2 regions of the Streptomyces sp. NPDC001393 genome follow, and region 1 is predicted to be linked to the other one. Evidence: riboswitches for the same ligand, from Rfam matches in the RefSeq annotation. Region 1 holds a riboswitch; the other holds the start of a gene.
What was found. Region 1 has a riboswitch for cobalamin ahead of ACWC2T_RS25380 (cobalamin biosynthesis protein). Riboswitches for the same ligand answer to the same signal wherever they lie in the genome.
Positions count from the first base shown of each region.

Region 2: another riboswitch for cobalamin. It lies ahead of ACWC2T_RS10995 (ribonucleoside-diphosphate reductase subunit alpha); the one in region 1 lies ahead of ACWC2T_RS25380 (cobalamin biosynthesis protein).

Region 1 is NZ_JBSFIH010000025.1:71,922-76,126, forward strand. Features, by position in the region: gene ACWC2T_RS25375 (cobyric acid synthase) at 1-691, opposite strand, end outside; gene ACWC2T_RS25380 (cobalamin biosynthesis protein) at 688-1,659, opposite strand; cobalamin riboswitch at 1,914-2,055, opposite strand; gene ACWC2T_RS25385 (hypothetical protein) at 2,198-2,425, opposite strand; gene ACWC2T_RS25390 (anion permease) at 2,459-3,715, opposite strand; gene ACWC2T_RS25395 (lysozyme) at 3,880-4,205, opposite strand, start outside.
Region 2 is NZ_JBSFIH010000007.1:67,478-71,682, forward strand. Features, by position in the region: gene ACWC2T_RS10995 (ribonucleoside-diphosphate reductase subunit alpha) at 1-1,814, opposite strand, end outside; cobalamin riboswitch at 1,942-2,081, opposite strand; gene ACWC2T_RS11000 (GNAT family N-acetyltransferase) at 2,134-2,640, opposite strand; gene mctP (monocarboxylate uptake permease MctP) at 2,716-4,205, opposite strand, start outside.

The DNA of each region.
Region 1 (4,205 bases):
GCCCGTGCCGGAAGGGCAGGACGCCGTAGGTCCGCCGCCCGGTCAGGCCCTGAAGCATGTCCAAGCCGGGCTCCAGCAGGCTGACATCGCCCCGGAACTTGTTCACGAGGAACCCGGCGACCAGGTCCTGGTCCTCGGGCGAGAGCAGCGCCAGGGTCCCGAAGAAGGACGCGAAGACGCCGCCCCGGTCGATGTCGCCGACGACGAGCACGGGCAGCCGCGCGTTCCGCGCGATCCCCATGTTGACGATGTCGGTCCGGCGCAGATTGATCTCGGCCGGGCTGCCCGCGCCCTCACAGATCACCGCGTCATACGTGCCCCGCAACTCGGCCAGGCAGTCCAGCACCGTGCCGAGCAGCTTCTGCTGGCGTCCGCCGTGGTACCCGCGCGCGCTCAGCTCGCCCACCGGCCTGCCCAGCAGCACCACCTGGCTGCTCTGTTCGCCGCCCGGCTTGAGCAGCACCGGGTTCATCAGCGCGGTCGGCTCGATCCGGCACGCCTGGGCCTGCATGGCCTGGGCCCGGCCGATCTCCGCGCCCTCGCGGGTCACGAAGGAGTTGAGCGACATGTTCTGCGCCTTGAACGGCGCCACCTTCACGCCCTGACGCACCAGCCACCGGCAGATCCCGGCCGTCACGACGCTCTTGCCGGCGTCGGAGGTGGTGCCGGCGACGAGGAGTCCCCCGTTCACTTCCCACGTCCCTTCGGGCTCCTGAGGCTCTTGACGCTGCTGACGAGGAGGCGCGCGGCGACCGTGGTGCCGAGCGCGAGCAGGCCGACGCGGCGGGAGAGCCGTACGGCCCGGTCGATGTCGGAGACCCGGACGGCCCGGCCGGCGTCGCCGTTGAGCACGGGCCGGTGCTCGACGCGGCCGCCGTAGGAGAGCGTGCCCCCCAGGCGGACGCCGAGTGCGCCGGCGAAGGAGGCCTCCACGGGCCCGGCGTTGGGGCTCGGGTGCCTGCGGGCATCGGCCTTCCAGGCGCGCAGGGCACCGAGCGGGTCGGGTCCGGCTGCGGCGGCGAGTACGGCGGTCAGCCGGGCCCCCGGCCAGCCGGACAGGTCGTCGAGCCGGGCGGAGGCCCAGCCGTAGCGGCGGTAGCGGGGGGACCGGTGACCGACCATCGCGTCCAGGGTGTTGACGGCCCGGAAGCCCAGCAGCCCCGGCACCCCGGCCACGGCTCCCCACACCAGGGCGCCCACCACGGCGTCGGAGGTGTTCTCGGCGACCGACTCGACCACGGCCCGGGCGATCCCGTCGGCGTCCAGCGCCTGCGGGTCCCGGCCGCACAGATGCGGCAGCCGGGCGCGGGCCGCCTCGACGTCCCCGAACTCCAGGGCGCGCCCGATCGTGCGGGCCTCCCGGGCGAGCGAGGTACTGCCCACGACCGCCCAGGTGGCGGCGGCGGTCAGCGCGACGGAGGCGGCGGGGGAGGGGCGTACGGCGCGTGCGGCCAGCGTGCCGAGCGCGACGGCGCCACCGGCGCACACGGCGGTGTGCACGGCGCCCCAGCCGCGGTGGTCGTGCCACAACGCGCGGTCCACGGCAGCGGCCGCACGTCCGAACGCGGCGACCGGATGCCCGCGGCGCGGATCGCCGAGGAGCAGATCACCGAGAAGGCCGGCGGCGGCGCCGTACGCGTAACTGCGATCGGCACCCATCGGCTCAGCCGAGGTGGATGGCAGCAGCGCCCCGAAGGGGCGCGGGGCTGAGTGGGACAAGCGGCTGCCGCCGGGATGGGGGTCCCCCCGGGTTCGAGCGAAGCCGAGAACTTGGGGGAGCGACCAGCCACGACGGGCCTGCGGACGACCGACGGCCTGTCGTGGCACTCCCCGCGGAGCGCCTGGTGGTGGTCCTTGTCCTTCGGCAGCCGGGCATGGCGATCGATGTCCTCACTCAGGGTGTCCGCGCCCTGGTTCGACGAGATTCGGCGGTGAGAGTTCCTGGCTCCCGGGGGTTCTTCCCCGGTGACAGTGGCGGGACCGCGCCGGATTCGCACCGGCTTCCTCTCCTGCCGCCGTACATGGCCTGGGCAGTCCACCACGTGCCCCGAAGGGCCGTCAACTTGCCGTTGACCTGCGAGGGGAGAGTGTGCCGATCCCCACATCGTGGGGCGCCCGTGACCTGTGGGCGTGAAAAAGGCTCCCCTCCGTCACGGACGGAGGGGAGCCTTCGGGCTGCCTGGTTCGTGGTGCTCGGTCAGGACTTGGAGACGATGAGGAAGATGCCGTACGCCACCGCCGCCGCGCAGGCCGCGAAGCAGACGTAGGCGCCGGTGACGGCGAGGGTGGCGGAGCCGCCCTGGGCCGCGGCCTTCTCGCGCCGCGCCAGACCGTTGACGCCGAGGGTGAACAGGGCCACCAGGCCCACCGTGAACACGAGGCTGACGCCGATGACGGAGCCGAGGGCCGACCAGTCGATCTTCATGGGTTGCTTCCTTGGTTACCGGTGCGGCCGGGGTCAGACGGTGGCGGCCGGCGGGGCGGCCTCGGGGGCGGGCGCGGGCTCGGCGGCGGCCGGGGAGGGGATCGTGGCCGTCAGGTCCTCGGTGATGGTGCCCGCCGGGGGCGGGGTCACCGCGGCGATGGCGGCGGTCACCACACCGGCAGGCTCCCCGGTCTCGGCCACCACGTTGGTGTGGTCGACGACCTCGCGGCGGGAGATCTTCCAGATCGCGGCGCTCGCGGCGACCAGGAGGACGGCGACCACCGCGGTGCCCCAGTCACCGAGGCCGGTGACGGACTCGGCGCCCGCGCCGACCAGCGCGGCGGCCGGAAGGGTGAGCACCCACGCGATCGCCATGCGGGTCGCGGTGGACCAGCGGACCACCCCGCCCTTGCGGCCGAGGCCCGCGCCCATCACGGAGCCGGAGACGACATGCGTGGTGGACAGGGAGAAGCCCAGGTGGGAGGAGGCCAGGATGGCGGTGGCGGCGCTGGTCTGGGCGGCGAAGCCCTGGCGCGGCTCCAGGTCGGTCAGGCCCTTGCCCATGGTGCGGATGATCCGCCAGCCGCCGATGTAGGTGCCGAGCGCGATGGCCAGGCCGGCGGAGAGGATGACCCAGGTGGGAGGGTTCGAGCCCGGGGCGATGGCACCGCCCGCGATCAGCGCGAGAGTGATGACGCCCATCGTCTTCTGCGCGTCGTTGGTGCCGTGGGCGAGGGAGACCAGGCCGGCGGAGGCGATCTGCCCGGCGCGGTAGCCCTTGCGGGTGGCCTCGCCCTCGGCCTTGCCGCCGATGCCGTAGGAGAACCGGGTGGCCAGCATCGACGCGACGCCCGCCACGACCGGCGCGGCGACCGCCGGGAGCAGCACCTTGGTGACCAGGACGTCGCCGTGCACGGCGCCGAGGCCGGCGGAGGCGACGGTGGCGCCGATCAGGCCGCCCATCAGGGCGTGCGAGGAACTGGAGGGGAGGCCCACCAGCCAGGTCACGAGGTTCCAGAGGATCGCGCCGACCAGGGCGGCGAAGATGACCTCGGGACGGATGCCCTTCTCGTCGACGAGACCCTTGGAGATCGTGTTGGCGACCTGCACGGAGAGGAAGGCGCCCACCAGGTTCAGGGCGGCGGACATGGCCACCGCGATCCTGGGCTTCAGGGCGCCTGTGGAGATGGTGGTGGCCATCGCGTTGGCGGTGTCGTGGAAACCGTTCGTGAAATCGAACGCGAGAGCGGTTACTACCACTATCGCGAGGATCAGCGAGAAGCTTTCCATTTACCCAGGCAATCGTTCGAGGTCATTGGGTGGACGACCGTAGGCAACCTGGGTGAACGGAAGATGAACTGAGTCGTACGCCAGGGTGTCTGCGGAGGGGGATTACGGTTCCGTGGAGGGGGAGTGCGGTTCCGCTCGGCCCCGGTGTCCCAGGCGTCCCTTGGCTACCGACCGCGCGCGAAGGTCCGCAGCCGGCTCCCGGTGCCGTTGAAGAGATCCTGGTCACCCGGCAGCCGGCCCCCGCTGCCGAACTGCCAGAACGTCCAGTACCGCCACCCGCCCGGCAGCTTCCCCGGCCGCGAGGTGCCGTGCCGGGCGATCCACAGGGCGTGGCTCTTCGAGAACGCACGGCTGTTGCCGGTGCACAGCCGCCACCACTGGGTCGTCGTGTAGATCACCGGGCGGCGGCCGGTCTCCCGCTTGACCTCGTCGCTGAAGGACCGGATCCAGCGGACCATCCGCGTCCTGCCCAGCCCGTAGCACTTGTGCC
Region 2 (4,205 bases), on a different contig from region 1:
CGCAGGCCGACCTCGGCGATCCGGCTCCGCAGCGCCTCCCACCGCTCCGGCCAGGTCAGTTCGACGCCGTAGTGGTCGGGATGCAGCACGCCCCGGGCGGTACGGGTCTTCTCCCAGGCCGGCAGCGGGCCGCTGCGCTCGGCGAGGTCGGCGGAGGCCTCGTACGCGGCGAGCATGATCCGCTCGGCGATCCGGGTGGACAGGGCCTTGGCCTGAGGTGAGTCGAAGGGCAGGCGCAGCTTGAAGAAGACGTCCTGCAGACCCATCGCGCCGAGGCCGACGGGGCGCCACTTGGCGTTCGACCGTCCCGCCTGCTCGGTCGGGTAGAAGTTGATGTCGACCACGCGGTCGAGGAAGGTGACGGCGGTGCGGACGGTGTCGTCCAGCCGCGCCCAGTCGATGTCCCCGGTCGCCGTGTCGACAAAGGCACCGAGGTTCACGGACCCCAGGTTGCAGACCGCTGTCTCCCCGTCGTCCGTGACCTCCAGGATCTCCGTGCAGAGGTTGGAGGAGTGGACGACGTGCCCCGGCAGGGCCGTCTGGTTGGCGGTGCGGTTGGCGGCGTCCTTGAAGGTCATCCAGCCGTTGCCGGTCTGCGCGAGGGTGCGCATCATCCGGCCGTACAGCTCACGCGCCGGCATGGTCTTCTTCGCCAGGCCCGCCTGCTCGGCCTTGCGGTAGGCGGCGTCGAACTCCTCGCCCCACAGGTCGACCAGCTCCGGCACGTCCGCCGGGGAGAACAGCGACCACTGCCCGTCGGCGCCCACCCGGCGCATGAACTCGTCCGGGACCCAGTGCGCGAGGTTCAGGTTGTGCGTGCGGCGCGCGTCCTCACCGGTGTTGTCCCGCAGTTCCAGGAACTCCTCGATGTCGGAGTGCCAGGTCTCCAGGTAGACGGCCGCGGCGCCCTTGCGCCGGCCGCCCTGGTTCACGGCGGCCACCGAGGCGTCCAGGGTCTTCAGGAACGGCACGATGCCGTTGGAGTGCCCGTTGGTGCCGCGGATCAGCGAACCGCGGCTGCGGATCCGGGAGTACGACAGACCGATGCCGCCGGCGTGCTTGGAGAGCCGGGCCACCTGGTGGTAGCGGTCGTAGATGGAGTCCAGCTCGTCCAGCGGGGAGTCGAGGAGGTAGCAGGACGACATCTGCGGGTGGCGCGTGCCGGAGTTGAAGAGCGTGGGGGAGGACGGGAGGTAGTCGAGGCGGCTCATGAGCCCGTAGAGCGCGGCCACTTCGTCCACGGAACGGGCCGTGTCGTCCTCGGCCAGGCCGCTCGCGACCCGCAGCATGAAGTGCTGGGGCGTCTCGATGACCTTGCGGGTGATCGGGTGCCGGAGAAGGTAGCGGCTGTGCAGGGTGCGCAGGCCGAAGTAGCCGAAGCGGTCGTCGGCCCCACGGTCGACCAGCGCGTCGAGCCGCTCGGCGTGCAGCCGTACGAACTCGGCGGTGCGGTCGGCGATGAGCCCCTCGCGGTGCCCCACGGCCACCGACCCGGTGAAGGACGACACGCCCTGCGAGGCGGCCTCGGCGCGGATGGAGAGGGTCAGCAGCCGGGCGGCCAGCCGGGAGTACGCGGGGTCCTCGGAGATGAGCCCGGCCGCGGCCTCCGTGGCCAGCTCGCGCAACTCCGCCTCGTCGGCCTTCGCCGACCGGCCGCGCAGCGCGGCGGCGGCGACCCGGCCGGGGTCGGCGTCGGGCAGGTCGGCGGTCAGCTCGGTCAGGGTCCGCAGCAGCGCGGTACCGGGACCGTCGGTCTCCAGGCCGGTGGCTGAAACGCCGTCGGCTGAAGCCGGGTCTGCTGGCGCGATGGTCACGTGGGGCTCTCCCTCGCTCGGCACGGGGGCCTTGCGGAGGGCAGGCGGCAGCCACGAGCGCACACGGCGTCGCGTCCACCGGCCCATTCCACGAGGCCCGGACGTCGGAAGTCACCCGGGCCGGACGGCCGGGCGCACGCTGCCGGCAGGTCCTCGGACTGACTCCTGTGCACGGCGTTTGCGGGAACGGACATGCACAAGTACACCGTTGCGGGACAGTTCCGGATTCGCACCGGATTCCCCTGCGGCGACAGCGAGGATGAGCATACATCTAGTGCCGGGCTGTCGTGTCACCCCCAGATGTTGTGTCGTGGCGGTGTCACAGCGTCAACTCGTAGGTGAGGAGAGTGAGGTCGAGCTGCTCGGGCAGCGGATTCCAGTCCCGCTCGGGTGTGCGAACGAAACCCAGTCGTTCGTAGATGCGGTGGGCGGCGTGCATGGTGCGCTGGGTCGACAGCACGATGGCCCGGCAGCCCTCGATGGCCCGTGCACGGTCGATACAGGCCCGCACGAGGGCCTCCCCGGCGCCCTGGCCGCGCGCCACGTGGGCTACCGCCAGCATCCGCATCTCGGCCTCTCCGGGGCGGGCGATGTCGGCCATCGGCCCGGGGGACGGCACGAAGGTGACCCCGCCGAGGAGGGTGTCATTCCGTATGGCTGCGAGCACGTCGGCCGAGGCCGCTCTGCCGCAGACGTCGCGCAGCTCGTCGAGGTAGGCGTCGTTCTCCCCGAAGTCGAGGAGGCCGTCCTGGAGGTAGGCCTGGGCGGTGATCTCGCCGAGGGCGTCGTACTCGTCGGGGGCGGCACGCCGGATCACGATGTCCATGGCACCGAGTCTGCCGGACGGGTACGACAACGGGCCGCCGGAGTTTCCTCCGGCGGCCCGTCGTACGGCAGTCGCTCAGTGACCGGCACCCGCAGTGGCCGGTGGCAGCTCCACCTGGACCCCGGGGTCTCCCGCGTCCGCCGTGTAGTCCTCCGGACTGGTCTCGTCGACGCCCTCGGGGGCCTTCACGGCCTTCAGGACGAAGGTGAGGACCACCGTGACCACGACGTTGAGGACGAACGCCGTGAGGCCGATGTAGCCGATCTCGCCGAGGCCGGGGATCTCCTTCGCCGAGCCGCCGAAGTGCTTCTGGGTCGGGGAGGCGACGCCGTACGCGGCGACCGTGCCGTACACCATGCCGACCGCCCAGCCGGCGAGCAGGGCCCAGCGGTGGAACCAGCGGGTGAACAGGCCGCCGACCAGGGCCGGGAAGGTCTGCAGGATCCAGATGCCGCCCAGCAGCTGGAAGTTGATCGCGACCGTCTTGTCCATGGTGAGGACGAAGACCAGCGCGCCGACCTTCACCAGCAGCGAGACGAACTTGGAGACCTGCGCCTCCTGCTTCGGCGTCGCGTCCGGCTTGATGAAGTCCTTGTAGATGTTGCGGGTGAAGAGGTTGGCGGCGGCGATGGACATGATGGCCGCCGGGACCAGCGCGCCGATGCCGATCGCCGCGAAGGCGACGCCCGCGAACCAGCTCGGGAACATGTCCTCGAACAGCTGCGGGATCGCCAACTGGCCGTTCCTGACCTTCACTCCGGCCGCGATCGCCATGAAGCCCAGCAGGGCCAGCAGGCCGAGCATCAGGGAGTACAGCGGCAGGATCGTGGTGTTGCGGCGGATCACCTCACGGCTCTTGGAGGACAGGGTCGCGGTGATCGAGTGCGGGTACATGAAGAGCGCGAGGGCGGAGCCCAGGGCCAGGGTGGCGTAGGTCCACTGGCCTGCCGCCGGCGGCACGAGCGCCCCGCGGGGCTTGCCCGTGGCCGGGTTGACCTGGCTGAACGCGTGGGCCGCCTTGGCGAAGACGTCGTCGAAGCCGCCCAGCTTGATCGGGATGTAGATGATCGCCACCGCGATGACGATGTAGATCAGCGCGTCCTTGACGAAGGCGATCAGGGCGGGGGCCCGCAGGCCGGAGGAGTAGGTGTACGCCGCCAGGACGCCGAAGGCGATCAGCAGGGGCAGGTCCCGCACGAACCAGTTGGTGCTGCTGTCGCCGCCGACGCCCATCACGTCCAGTACCGCCTGGATGCCGACGAGCTGCAGCGCGATGTACGGCATCGTCGCCAGGATGCCGGTCAGCGCCACCGCCAGCGACAGCCCCTTGGAGCCGAAGCGGCCCCGGACGAAGTCGGACGTGGTGACGTACCCGTGGCGGTGGCTGACCGACCACAGGCGGGGCAGGAAGGTGAAGATCAGCGGGTAGACCAGGATCGTGTACGGCACCGCGAAGAAGCCGGCCGCGCCCGCCGCGTAGATCGCCGCCGGTACGGCGACGAAGGTGTACGCCGTGTACAGGTCGCCGCCGAGCAGGAACCAGGTGATCCAGGTGCCGAACGACC